3 regions of the Pseudoalteromonas sp. Ld19 genome follow, and region 2 is predicted to be linked to each of the others. Evidence: predicted binding sites of a transcription regulator. Region 2 holds the regulator's gene; each other region holds the start of a gene.
The links. Region 2 encodes LexA, which represses DNA repair genes until DNA is damaged. Its sites were predicted from a motif close to TACTGTATNNNNATACAGTA; they were not measured.
Positions count from the first base shown of each region.

Region 1: ACJJVZ_RS15025 (YebG family protein) is a predicted target of LexA. The motif match lies at 2,833-2,852, and genes of this name have one in related genera.
Region 3: uvrD (DNA helicase II) is a predicted target of LexA. The motif match lies at 2,055-2,074, and genes of this name have one in related genera.

Region 1 is NZ_JBISHA010000021.1:664,877-669,566, reverse strand. It holds gene ACJJVZ_RS15035 (EAL and HDOD domain-containing protein) at 1-52, opposite strand, end outside; gene putP (sodium/proline symporter PutP) at 911-2,389, shown strand; gene ACJJVZ_RS15025 (YebG family protein) at 2,464-2,781, opposite strand; gene ACJJVZ_RS15020 (helix-hairpin-helix domain-containing protein) at 3,095-3,391, shown strand; gene ACJJVZ_RS15015 (DUF6170 family protein) at 3,501-3,803, opposite strand; gene dsbB (disulfide bond formation protein DsbB) at 3,809-4,327, opposite strand.
Region 2 is NZ_JBISHA010000016.1:35,787-40,476, forward strand. It holds gene ACJJVZ_RS04510 (M12 family metallo-peptidase) at 1-873, opposite strand, end outside; gene lexA (transcriptional repressor LexA) at 1,172-1,786, shown strand; gene coxB (cytochrome c oxidase subunit II) at 2,385-3,527, shown strand; gene ctaD (cytochrome c oxidase subunit I) at 3,527-4,690, shown strand, end outside.
Region 3 is NZ_JBISHA010000024.1:124,624-129,313, reverse strand. It holds gene uvrD (DNA helicase II) at 1-1,990, opposite strand, end outside; gene ACJJVZ_RS19395 (hypothetical protein) at 2,294-2,518, shown strand; gene ACJJVZ_RS19390 (YacL family protein) at 2,635-3,003, shown strand; gene ACJJVZ_RS19385 (dUTP diphosphatase) at 3,106-3,729, shown strand; gene yrfG (GMP/IMP nucleotidase) at 3,745-4,392, opposite strand; gene nudE (ADP compounds hydrolase NudE) at 4,454-4,690, shown strand, end outside.

The DNA.
Region 1 (4,690 bases), on a different contig from region 2:
TAAGCTCTTTGTTGCGGTTTAAAATAGGCTGGCGTGCAGCATAAAAATACATAAACATTCCGTATGAGTAGAGATAGTAATTAGTGTAATAATATATGGTAAAACATTCAAAATAGCATTATGTAAATGTTTAGTATTAGGGCGTGTTGACCTTTGTAGATTGAAATTTGTTCAATCTAGGGGCGATTTAATCGCGGCGCGAGGTTTGTAACCTAGTGGGCTAGGTAACTGCTCCTGCGTTACTCTAATGGCTTACATCCCTGTAAGAATAAGTAAAAACCGAGTAACAAAGAGTTAATCGTCCCTAGATCGAGCTCAAAGGGCAGCGCATGTTTGGCATTTATGCTGCGTTATCGCCTATTTATGGGGAATAACCACACTACATAGGCTCTGCCTTGCCCAAATACCAAACAGTCTGCTGCAAAATCAATCACGAAAGGTCAACACGCCCTAGTAAATTATACTTATAAACCAAGTGAATTATTAGGATAAATTGGGCTTTAAAATTATTTTCAATTTAAAAAAGCGAAGTTTATAAATTCATGTGTTGAATGAGAAGTAGCCAAGCTTAAGCGTTAGGTTTACATTTTATTTATCACACCCTTGTGGTTAAACACGTTTATAACTCCTTGAAGCGTTTTTGCTGAGCGTTACACATTGCTCTTTATTTTATAACGAGTGGTAACTTTGTAATACGCTTTTCAAAAATTAACGGGATCTAATGGTTTGATTTAAAAGCGTACAACGTGAATGTTTTTAAATCAGAAAAGGCAACAAGTTGGAGATTTGCGTATTAGGCATGTTATAGTCATTACGAATAGCTTTTATCCTAATACTGTCTTTATTATAAAATATTAAGAGTCAATATTCGGATCAAAAGCCTGTTATTAATAATTGTGCGGAGGCTAATTTGGAAACAGGAATGATTATTTCACTGACGTTATACTTTGTTGTAATGTTGGGTATAGGACTATATGCATATAAACAATCTACGAGCGATGTTTCCGGCTATATGCTAGGAGGCAGGAATTTATCACCAAGTGTAGCTGCGCTTTCAGCTGGTGCTTCAGACATGAGTGGTTGGATATTAATGGGCCTACCTGGTGCAATGTTCGTAACTGGGTTTAGTAGTACGTGGATAGCAATTGGCTTAATTGCAGGTGCTTGGTTAAACTACTTTCTGGTCGCCCCTCGACTAAGAGTTTATACCGAAAAAGCAAATGACTCGATTACCATTCCAGATTACTTTTCTAATCGCTTTAATGATAAATCAAACTTATTACGTGTTGTTTCTGCTGTTGTGATTATTGTGTTCTTCACACTTTATACTTCTTCGGGAGTTGTTGCTGGCGGTAAATTATTTGAAAGCTCATTTGGCCTAAGCTATGAAATGGGTTTATACGTCACCACGGGTGTTGTTGTTTTGTATACTTTGTTTGGTGGATTTTTAGCTGTGAGCCTAACTGATTTTGTGCAAGGCTGTATCATGTTTATTGCGCTTATCTTAGTGCCTACTGTTGCCTACTCATTGCTAGAACAACCACTAGAATCGACCCTAAACAGTGTTAATCCAGATATGCTTAATTGGATTGGTGCAGGCTCAACACTAGGTATTATTTCAGCAATGGCATGGGGATTAGGTTATTTTGGACAACCTCATATTATTGTCCGTTTTATGTCAGTACGCAGTGTTAAAGACATGCCAACGGCTCGTCGTATTGGTATGACATGGATGATTGTTGCCGCCGTTGGTGCTGTTGCTACAGGTATATTTGGTGCCGCATATACTTATGAAAATAACATTGTAGTGAAAGACCCTGAAACTATTTTCTTAATTCTTTCAGAGCTACTATTTCACCCTTTGATTGCTGGCTTTTTATTAGCTGCAATTTTAGCGGCTATTATGAGTACAATTTCTTCACAGTTATTAGTTAGTTCAAGCTCTTTGACAGAAGATTTATATAAAACATTTTTACGTAAAGATGCTAGCGATTTTGAATTGGTAACCGTTGGCCGAATTAGTGTAGCTATTGTGGCACTGTTCGCTATCTACTTAGCCTATGATCGAGATAGCTCTATTTTAGACTTGGTTAGTAATGCATGGGCAGGGTTTGGAGCTGCATTTGGTCCATTGGTGTTGTTTAGTCTTTATTGGAAACGTATGAACTTTGCTGGTGCTTTAGCCGGTATGCTGGTGGGTGCATGTACAGTACTTATTTGGATCTACGGTCCATTTACTATTGATGGCAAGAGCTTAAGTAGCTTTATGTATGAAATAGTACCTGGCTTTATTTTATCGAGTATTGCTATTGTCGCTGTAAGTTTAGTAACAAGTGAGCCTGCAGAAGATATAACAATATTATTTGATGAAGTAGAAAAAGAGCTTTAAATAGCTAATTTAAGTTGGATTAAGTAATAAAAAAGGGAGCAACTTAGTTGCTCCCTTTTTTATTTAATGCTTTTTTAGCTTACTTGTTTTTCGTCGCTATTTTTGATCGAAGCAACATTATCTGTTTTTTTACTTTTTTCTGAGACTTTAGCCGGCACAGGATCTTTTGCGCCTTTCAATACAGCCATAAAGTCATCTTTGCTCTTTGCTATTTCCAGGGCCAGTGACTCTATTTGTTGCTCACTTAACGGTACATCTACTTTTTCGAGCATTAGCTCAAGTGACTCTGCTATATCGAGCATTTTGTCATAGGCATCAGCTTCTTTTTTAGTAGTAAACGTCATGCGCTCAACTCCGTTTCGTTCTACAACATATTTAACAACAACAGCCATGATTTCTCCTGCAAGCTTGCGTGGCAATGTGGTTTATAAAAACCATTAGTTTACTGTTTTTATGTACAGTAATGGTTTGTGATGTAATTTGCAAGTTTCTCTTATTATTTTCAGTTCGTTCTAAATTTGACAAAAAACGGTAATTTTACTTTAGTTAAGCAATCACTTGTTTTACCCGCTGCATTACAGGATTTCGGATAGTAGTGATAATGCGCTTAGTTATTCTTTAAGTAACTAATTTTAGCACTTTATTTATTGAATGTTTCCTAAGCAAAATTTAAACAATGTTCGAACAAAATTCAAGGAAGCCAAAATGAAAATATTTAACAGCTTATTGCTTGTAAGTTTATTGTGTTTGCTCCCTGCAACTAATATTTATGCTCAGTTATCTGAAATTACTCAACAGATACCGCAATTTGAAGCCATTAGTATAAATAAAGCAGATGCGAGTTTACTAACGAAATTACCAGGAATTGGCAATAAGAAAGCCGAGGCAATCGTTGAGTATAGAGATAAAAATGGTGAATTCACTTCTATAGATGATTTAACTAAAGTTAAGGGGATTGGTAAAAAGCTAATGACTAAGTTGGAGGGAAAAGTTAAGCTTTAAGTCCTATTAAACCGTATTGGCCTTTGACTAAATATATTTAATAATGTGTTAGTCATGTTTGAGCTGTAAATAGGTTTTTTATTGTTAAACTGATAAGCATAAAGGGCGCTTAAGCGCCCTTATTATAATGTTTTAATGCTTCACTGAGATTTTTTTTAGCGAAGTTAATTTCTATTGGTGTTGTTAATAACGGGTAGCAAAGTCCGCCAAGGATTAAAAATGGTATTAGGATCCAACCTTTAAATACGGTAAATATTAAAAATAGTGGGCTGAGTAACAACAATTTTATAATACGAAGCAATACGCGTTCAGAAGGTGAAAGCATCGTTAATGAATCAGCGATAACAGCTTGCCTGTCGCGTATTTTTAAATGCTTTAGTTCTGTAAGTTGACTAGAAAAAAAAGTAAACATAATGACTAAACCGTTCTTTTTAACATTAGGCGACCTGTTATTACGATAAAAAATGTAATAGCAAATAATCCAAATATAATTTCCATCCAAGCAGGCATACTCAAACCCGCAAACTGCCAATCTATGTTTCCGCAATCACCCGTCGCTTGAAAAAAGTGAGGGATCCATTCATGCAAAGGTATAAACGACGGGAAGTTTGGCTCAAACTCGCAGCTAAATGCAAAAGGATCTGTGGTTGTTTGCATATCGATATGTTCGCGTGCTATTAAATAGCCCCAAATACTTGATACTCCCCAGATTGAATAGGCAATAACACGCGTTACTTTACTGTTAGGATTAATTGAGCCAGCAATACCAGCTGCAAGCAATCCTAACACGGCAGTACGTTGATAAATACACATTATGCATGGCGCCAGCCCCATTTGGTATTGAAAGAATAGGGCAGTAACTTCAAGTAAAAAAACAATAGCGGTGAATAAAAGCCAGGGTGTACGTTGGGTGGGTAATTGCGCAAGCCAGTTCATAAAAATTCCACGTTTAAATAAAGCATTAGATTATGACTTAGGATAAAGTCTGCGGCAACAAAAAGGAAAAAAAGCGACCGAAGTAACTAAAATTAATGATCACTTGATACAACCCTAATTGACGCGGTGTGGTGTTCTACCAAGCCCCATTGATAACATAAGTCCTGCCATATCACTTTATAAGCCTATAGTAGGCACCGCTAAGGCCAACTATAGTTAGCGCATGATATACGGTAGTAGGATTAGGATGACACCCATTCTAATTATTAAGAATGAAATCAAGGCTGCAGAAGCATTGGGGAATAGGTGTCTGGTTGCTTTTTATAATAAGAGAACATCTGAAATATTAATGATAAGTGTATC
Region 2 (4,690 bases):
ATCGACCATAGCAAAAGCGCTATTCGCATTTGCACCAATGGCTTTTGCCTGACCACAGTAACCGTTTACATCATTCACTAATATGACTACATCAGCACCGTATTGATCGCGTAATGTATGGGCTTCATCCATATAGCCATCATTTTTAGCGGCTAAGCGGTTTAAATCAGTCCCTGAGTTTGTAGCTTCAGTGTAATTAATTTGGCTTACATGAGCTACGCTAACAACAGCGTTAACGCCTGAGTTTTGATAACCTTGGTTGGTCTCGACAACAGCAAGATCAATTAAGCTATTTATATCCCCCGATTTTTGCGCAGCTGCAGGCGTATATAAAACTAATAAGCTAATATCGCTTTGTGCATTGCTAGCCATTGCTGTTTGGTAATTTTGTGCCGTTAAAATTTGCTCGCTGATTGAAGCTATGTTGCTATTGCTAGATTGCTTATAATCGGGTGCATGCTCAGCAGGTTGTTTTGCTGGATCCAGTTCAATGAAGTTATGACCAGAGTGTTTATTTGGTTGTAATTTGTAAACATGTTCGCCTACTTTTACCGTACCAGAAATCCCTTTTTCCGATTTGATGAGTGTAACTTCGTCACCATCTAAGCTTTTACCAACCCAAATTAGACTACCTGTTGCTGATGAGCTTGTTGTGCTTTTAATAAACTCAATATTATTACCTTTAATAGGTAAGAAAAAAGCATCTGTGTTGCTGCTTAGTTCAAAAAGTGGTTGCCCAAATTGAGATTGAGTACTTGCTTGTGCAGTCATGCTTTGTGAAATGTTAGAGTATTGAACTTCAAAAAGTGGAACTTGAGCGTGCGTATAACCACTGAACAGTAGGCCAATAAATAATGGTGAGTATTTTTTCATTTTATAATCCTTTTGAATTTATTTTGTTCTTATAAAGTGTACATGTTAATAATCTGTTTTCAACCCATTAACATTGGGGTGTGTTTAACAAGGCTATTATTGTAAATATAAAAATACACTTGTTTAATTTATGTAACCAGACTTTGTTTTTGTAAGTGTGAAAGGGGGATTTATTAATTATGAAAAACAAACGCTATTAGCTGGTAATCGCATAGTTTGTTTAGCTTAATTTAAATTTGCGATTTTTATTTAACTGTATATACTCACAGTTAAATGTACTGTATGGAAAACCAGTTATATGCGACCATTAACGAAGCGCCAAGCTCAAATACTCGAATTAGTTAAAGTTTTTATTAAAGACACTGGTATGCCCCCTACACGTGCAGAGATTGCACAAACACTAGGTTTTAAAAGTGCCAATGCTGCAGAAGAGCATCTAAAAGCACTTGCAAAAAAAGGTGTTATTAAAATGAAGCCAGGCGCAAGCCGAGGTATTCAACTTGTTGAAGAAGAACCTGAGCAATTGGGTTTGCCTCTAATTGGCCGAGTAGCGGCCGGTGAGCCTATTTTGGCGCAAGAGCATGTTGAAAGTCATTGTAAAATTGATCCATTAATGTTTAAACCTGCTGCCGATTTTTTACTGCGCGTTAACGGTATGAGCATGAAAGATATAGGTATTATGGATGGCGACTTATTGGCGGTGTATAAAACTCAAGTTGCTGAAAATGGGCAAGTTGTAGTTGCACGTGTTGATGATGATGTAACTGTAAAGCGCTTTGAAAAAGCAGGTCGAAAAGTACTGCTGCATGCTGAAAATGATGATTTTTCAGCAATTGAAGTCGATTTAGAAAACGAATCTTTTAATATTGAAGGTTTGGCTGTTGGGGTTATTCGTAACGCTGATTGGATGTAATACCAATTTTAGTAAAAACATGATCATTTTAGCGCATTAAATAACTCACTAACTACGTTAAAAATTATTTATATAGAACAACTATGTATCATAATTTTAGCCTTGTTATTGAGCTACTTTCTTATCACTATAATAAATCACTAATTAATGCAGTGTTAAATTAGTGATTTTATAAATGCGTGCTTTTTAGTACGCATTTTTAGTTACAAGGCTCCTTACTAAACAATTTTTATTGCACTCCTCTTTTATCCCCTTATGTTATTTGTAACCCCTATCAAAACTCAGTTCGCATCATTTTAAAATTTTAAAAGTGACATGTTTTTTTGCTAATCCGTTAATATCATTTGTTTAATTTTCATACTAAAACTTGCTTGTTGGTTAATCTTTAGCTAATTATTAATGGGCTGGGCTAACAGTAACTCATTGTTTTTAGTTTTGAGAATACACATATTTACAATAAAACCTTGGTTAGCGCAGTGTAATACCTAATTGTTTAATAAGGACGAGGGTATTAATACAAAAATAAAAATAACGAATTGGCGTTTAAGCCGTATGCCTCTTCGCTTTGCACTCGCAACAGCATCAAAGGAGTCGTCACATGGGTAAATTGAGCTCTACCTTGTGGCTTATACTGTTTGTTTTTCCGCAGCAAGTATTGGCAAATAGCCAATTTAATATGCGTAAAGGCGTAACTGATATAAGTAATAATGTTTATCAGCTGCACATGACTATATTTTTCATATGTTGTGTGATTGGGGTAATCGTGTTTGCCATTATGTTTTGGGCACTCATTCATCACCGCAAATCTAAAGGAGCAGTGCCTGCTCAATTTCACGAAAGCACGAAAGTAGAAATACTTTGGACTGCTATTCCGTTTGTTATTTTAATTGCTATGGCTATACCGGCCACTAAAACTCTAATTGCAATGGAAGATGCCAGTAAGGCTGATCTCACTATTAAAATTACAGGATCGCAATGGAAATGGCATTACGAATACATGGGTGAAGACGTTGAGTTTTACTCAATGCTTTCTACTCCTCAAGACGAAATTGCTAATCTTGCACAGAAAAACCCTAACTATTTACTTGAGGTAGATAAACCACTGGTACTGCCTATAAACCAAAAAGTACGTTTTTTAATGACCTCAGACGATGTTATTCACTCGTGGTGGGTGCCCGATTTTGCCGTCAAAAAAGACGCAAATCCTGGGTTTATAAACGAAACATGGACCAATATAAACGAAGAAGGGATTTACCGGGGTCAATGCGCTGAGCTGTGCGGTAAAGATCATGGTTTTATGCCTGTGGTTGTAGTTGCAAAATCAGAATCCGATTTTAAAACCTGGTTGGTAGATGCAAAGCAGGCTAAGCAGAAAGCTGCGCTGGCAGATGCCGCACTGCTTGATCAAACGTTACCTAAAGATGAGTTAATGACTTTGGGTGAACAAGTATATATGGCTAATTGTGCAGCGTGCCATCAGCCTACGGGCATGGGATTACCAGGTGTATTTCCTGCACTTAAAGGGAGTCCAATTGTATTAGGGGATATTGAAGATCACATTGATATAATTATTCATGGCCGCCCAGGCACTGCAATGCAAGCCTTTGCAAAACAGTTATCTATAAAGCAATTAGCAGCAGTTATTACTTATAAGCGTAATGCATGGGGTAACGATACGGGTGATGTTATTCAGCCGAGTCAAATACAGACAGCACTTGATGCCAAAGTGGAGGCGAACTAATGAGTAGCATAGTAGAACAACCTAACGCCGATGAAGCGCATCATGCACATCACCCTGCAAAAGGATTTAAACGCTGGCTTTATACAACCAATCATAAAGATATAGGTAGTTTATATTTAATATTTTCGCTGACCATGTTTTTAATTGGTGGCGCAATGGCCATGGTGATTAGGGCTGAATTATTTCAACCAGGTTTACAGTTGGTTGATCCCCACTTTTTTAATCAAATGACCACCGTACACGGTTTAATTATGGTATTTGGTGCAGTAATGCCAGCCTTTACTGGTCTTGCCAATTGGATGGTGCCGCTGATGATTGGTGCACCTGATATGGCACTACCAAGAATGAATAACTGGAGTTTTTGGATTTTACCGTTTGCGTTTTTAATTTTATTAGCATCGTTATTTATGCCCGGTGGTGGTCCTGCATTTGGCTGGACTTTTTATGCTCCGCTCTCTACAACTTACAGTAATGACAATACGGCGTTGTTTGTATTTGCCGTACATATAATGGGAATAAGTTCAATTATGGGGGCTATTAATGTAATTGTCACCATAGTTAACTTACGTGCTCCAGGCATGACATGGATGAAGCTCCCCCTATTTGTATGGACATGGTTAATTACTGCCTTTTTATTAATTGCGGTAATGCCCGTACTTGCAGGGGCTGTCACTATGGTGCTTACCGATAAGTACTTTGCGACCAGCTTTTTTGATGCCGCAGGTGGCGGTGATCCGGTGATGTTTCAGCATATTTTCTGGTTTTTTGGTCACCCAGAAGTGTACATCATGATTTTGCCAGCGTTCGGTATTATATCGACCATAGTGCCTACTTTCTCGCGTAAAAAACTCTTTGGTTATGCCTCTATGGTGTATGCCACATCCTCGATTGCGCTGCTGAGCTTTATTGTTTGGGCGCATCATATGTTTACCACGGGGATGCCTGTAGCAGGTGAATTGTTTTTTATGTACGCCACAATGCTTATATCTGTGCCCACTGGGGTCAAAGTATTTAACTGGGTTGCCACTATGTGGAAGGGTTCAATAAGTTTTGAGGTACCCATGCTATTTAGTATTGCCTTTATTGTATTGTTTACCCTAGGTGGCTTTTCTGGGTTGATGTTAGCCATTACACCTGCTGATTTTCAATATCACGATACTTAC
Region 3 (4,690 bases), on a different contig from region 2:
CATGGCTAACTGATGCGCTAAAGCGCCCCGCAGCAGGCGGGCGAGAAACCTGTGTTTTAATACGGATTTCTTCAACACAATCTTCAGGTATTTCGCGTAAAAAGCGTGATGGGCTATGGTATTTTTCTTGTCCGTATAAACGGCGACTCTCAGCATGGCTAATATATAACTTATCCATTGCACGAGTCATACCTACATAACAAAGGCGGCGCTCTTCTTCTAAACGACCCGACTCTTCGTTGCTTTGCTGAGAAGGAAACATGCCTTCTTCTACGCCCACCATAAACACGAGTGGGAATTCTAAACCTTTAGCTGAGTGAAGCGTCATCATTTGTACTGCGTCTTCGTGCTCTTCTGCTTGCCCTTCACCTGACTCAAGTGATGTATGGGCTAAAAAGCCTTGTAAAGGTGAGCTATATTCTTCGTCTTCAGGAAGTTCATACTGATCACATGCACTAATTAGCTCTTCTAAGTTTTCTACGCGAGCACGGCCTTTTTCACCTTTTTCTGCTTGGTACATTGCCATCAAGCCTGAGGTTTGAATTGTGTACTTAGCTTGCTCATGTAAAGTTAGATCGCTAATTTTATCTTCTATTTGTTCAACGAGCTCTACAAATTTACTTACTGCACCAGAAGCACGGCCAGATAAATGCTGTTGTTCTACAATTGCTTTTGCGGCATACCAAAGCGGTAACGATTCTGCTCGTGCACAGTCGCGTATATGGCTCAATGTTTTGTCGCCAATACCGCGTGCTGGCGTATTAATTACGCGCTCAAATGCGGCATCGTCTTGACGATTACCTACTAGGCGTAAGTACGACAGCGCATCTTTAATTTCTTGGCGCTCAAAGAATCGCATGCCCCCATAAATACGGTATTTTAAGCCTTCCTGAAGCATAGCTTCTTCGAGTACGCGTGATTGCGCGTTACTTCTGTATAAAATTGCCGCATCTTGAAGGGCATTACCCGCATTTAGCCAACTTCGTAATTTACTGCTTACAAAGCGTGCTTCGTCTAACTCATTAAATGCTGCATAAATAGAGATTGGCTCGCCATCGTTACCGTCGGTCCATAAGCTTTTACCCATACGCTCTGAGTTATTTTGAATTAATGCGTTAGACGCTTTCAAAATAGTCGCGGTTGAACGGTAGTTTTGTTCAAGACGAATGGTTTCTGCGCTAAAGTCAGTTAAAAAACGCTTAATATTTTCGATTTTAGCACCGCGCCAACCGTAAATACTTTGGTCATCGTCGCCTACAATCATGATGCTATTTGTATCGCCAGCAAGTAACTTTAACCATGCATATTGAATGGTATTTGTATCTTGGAATTCGTCTACGAGCATATGTGCAAAGCGCTGCTGGTAATGACGCAGTAACGTTGGGTTATTTTTTAACACTTCGTAGCTACGTAGTAATATTTCAGCAAAATCAACTAAGCCAGCTCTATCACAGGCTTCTTGGTAGGCGGCATAAACACGCAGCATCATTTGCTCGTTAATATCGTATGCTTGAATATCTTTAGGGCGAAGTGCTTCATCTTTTTTGGCGCTTATGTACCAGCCAAATTGTTTAGCAGGCCACTTTTTATCATCAATATTCATCGATTTTAATAAGCGCTTGATCATCCGAAGTTGATCGTCAGAGTCTAAAATTTGAAAGGCTTCAGGTAAATTAGCTTCACGGTGATGAGCACGTAAAATACGATGAGACAAACCATGGAACGTACCAATCCACATACCACCTACAGGGGCTTTTAGTGTTTCTTCAACGCGGCTGCGCATCTCTTTAGCTGCTTTATTAGTAAAGGTAACTGCAAAAATACTGTAAGCAGAGGCTTGCTCAACTTGCATAAGCCACGCAATACGATGAACTAATACTCGTGTTTTACCAGACCCAGCACCTGCTAATACCAGCATGTTTTGTAGTGGGGCTGCAACGGCATCGCGTTGTTTGTCATTTAAGCCATCGAGTAATTGTGAAACGTCCATCGTTACGCCTTTTTAATCAATATTGTGGGCAGTATAGCAGGTGTTTTTGTTAGGCTAAATAAAATACTGTTTTTATAAACAGCTATTTATAAAATAGCCTTAAAAACGAGTAACTTGCTAATTTTTTGAACAAACAAAAAAGCGTAAATGCACAATAAAAACTGCTAATTTGACCTAAAGTTAGCAAAATTTACTAACTCTCTAAATCTAGGGTGATTTAACTATTTGATTTGTAAGCTTTAATAAATTGGCATAGAGTGTGTAAGTAAATAATTATAAAATCAAATAAATACAGAGGTTAGTATGGCAGATCAAGGTTCTGGCGGTAACGTAATCGCAGCATTATGTAATATATTTTTTCCTGGTTTAGGGCAGTTAGTGCAAGGGCGTATTTTAGCGGCTATATTTTTTGCACTTGCTATTGTAATAAGTTACGCACTAATTTATGTACTTATAGGTTTTGTACTTGTTCCTATTATTTACTTATGGTCGATTATTGACGCCGCGCGTTATAGATCGCGAAGTTAACGGTTTTAAAGTTGAGTAAAATAGCGCCCATGTGACGCTATTTTACTTTATATGTCCTGTGGTTTGCGGGCGTTTACGTATATAATTACGCAATTAAAGATTTACAGGCAAACCCTATGGAATATCAATTTATTCGCGACCCTATTAGTGGGCTACGTATTAAAATAAGCAGTGAACACGCTATTATTGGTCGCTGGCTAAACGAAGAAATAGGCAAAGACAAAGTAGCTATGGTGCAAGCACTCATTGCATCGGTGAGTTCAAGCTATGAGCCGCTAACGCTAAAAGGCCAAGAAATCGATTTAATCTTAACGAAAGACGAAGCATTATTTGAAGCCCATGCGCTTCATCAAGACAGCGAAGACCTAATAGCGTATCAAGATGACGATTTAGCGCTTGAAGAAAATGGTTTAAGTAGTGGTTGTGGCTTTGAAGATTTTATTGATTTAATTGACTCATGGCATGAGTTTACTACCTCAAGATAAAAACCCGCACACTAATGAAAATATACACCAATGCACAATCCGCATTTTATCTGTATTATTACACCAACAAAAATTACGCCAACCAAAACGACAGGAATTGATATGTCTGCCAATTTAAACAAGCTAGTAGTGATGCTAGAAATGCAAAACGCCATGAACACTAAAGTACATGAGCAATGGTTTACTCAAGGATTTGAATGGTACCGCGCTATTTGGGTTGAGTGTGCTGAAATGCTAGATCATCATGGTTGGAAATGGTGGAAAAAACAAACACCAGATACTGAGCAAGTTATTTTAGAGTTGGTTGATATTTTCCATTTTGGTTTGTCGCTTAGAATTGACGGCAAAACTAGCTACGAAGACTTAGCAAAGCAACTTGAAGCTGAGCTTAGTAATGCCCAACAAGCTGATGATTTTAAACAAACGCTAGAAATATTAGCGGCGTCTGCTGTTGCAGATAAAACGTTTAATGCCGCTGCATTTGCCGGTTGTATGGCGCAGATGGATATGGATGTTGATGATTTATATCGAGGCTACGTAGGTAAAAATACGTTAAACTTCTTCCGCCAAGATCACGGTTACAAAGACGGTAGCTATATTAAAGAATGGAATGGCCAAGAAGATAACGAACATTTAGTCGAAGTAGTTAAAAGCCTTGATACAGAACATGCTGATTTTGCAAAGTTAGTATATCAAGGACTAGAAGCGCGTTACCCAAAAATCTAACCCACGTAAACTGCGTTAAATAATCTTACGATAGTCGGTAACACTTAAGTAATCGGCTATTTCGTTATGTGGTTGTTGGCTATCAGGGTTAGCAACTGCAAGTAAGTGCTCAATGCCGTATTCTCGTGCGGCATTTAAAACCGGCACACTGTCATCTACAAACAAAGTGCGCTGCTTATTAAACCCTAAGTCTTTTTGTACTTGGTGCCACAAACTTTGTTGCTCTTTACTTACTCCATATTCATGAGTAGAGACTACGCCATCTAGATAGTTATCAATTGCGGTATGCTCAAATTTAAGCATGACACTCTCAGGGTGGGCGTTGGTAAGTAAAATTAACTCTTTGCCTGCTTTTTTAAGCTCAGTTAAAAAATGAGGTACGTCTTCGCGCATTTTAATTAAATGCTGAGACTCTCGTTTAAGCTCCATTATAGGTAAGCTTAATTGCTCTTCCCAGTAATCTAAACAATACCACTGTATTTGACCACTCACAGCTTGATAGCGTTTTAAAATATCAGCTTTAGCTGCATCTAGGCTAATGCCTCTCGCTAATGCGTGCTGCGCAGGGATAACGTTAAGCCAAAAATGACTGTCGTAATGTAAATCGAGTAATGTTCCATCCATATCGAGTAAAACGGTATCGATTTTTGACCAATTTAACATAGGAATTTCAACTTATAAGGTTTATTATTGAACTAACTGCCATGATAGCAAATTAACGCCAATGACACATAAAAAGCACCCAATACCACCACAAATCCTTAGTAATAATGTGGTCGCTAAAAGTCGACTATTTACTGTGGAATCTTTAGAACTCAAATTTTCTAATAACGAAGAGCGCCAGTATGAGCGAATTCGCGGCGGTGGCCGGGGAGCAGTAATGATTGTTCCGTTAAGTGCAGACAACGAATTACTACTTGTACGTGAATACTGTGCGGGCACAAACGATTACCAGTTAGGT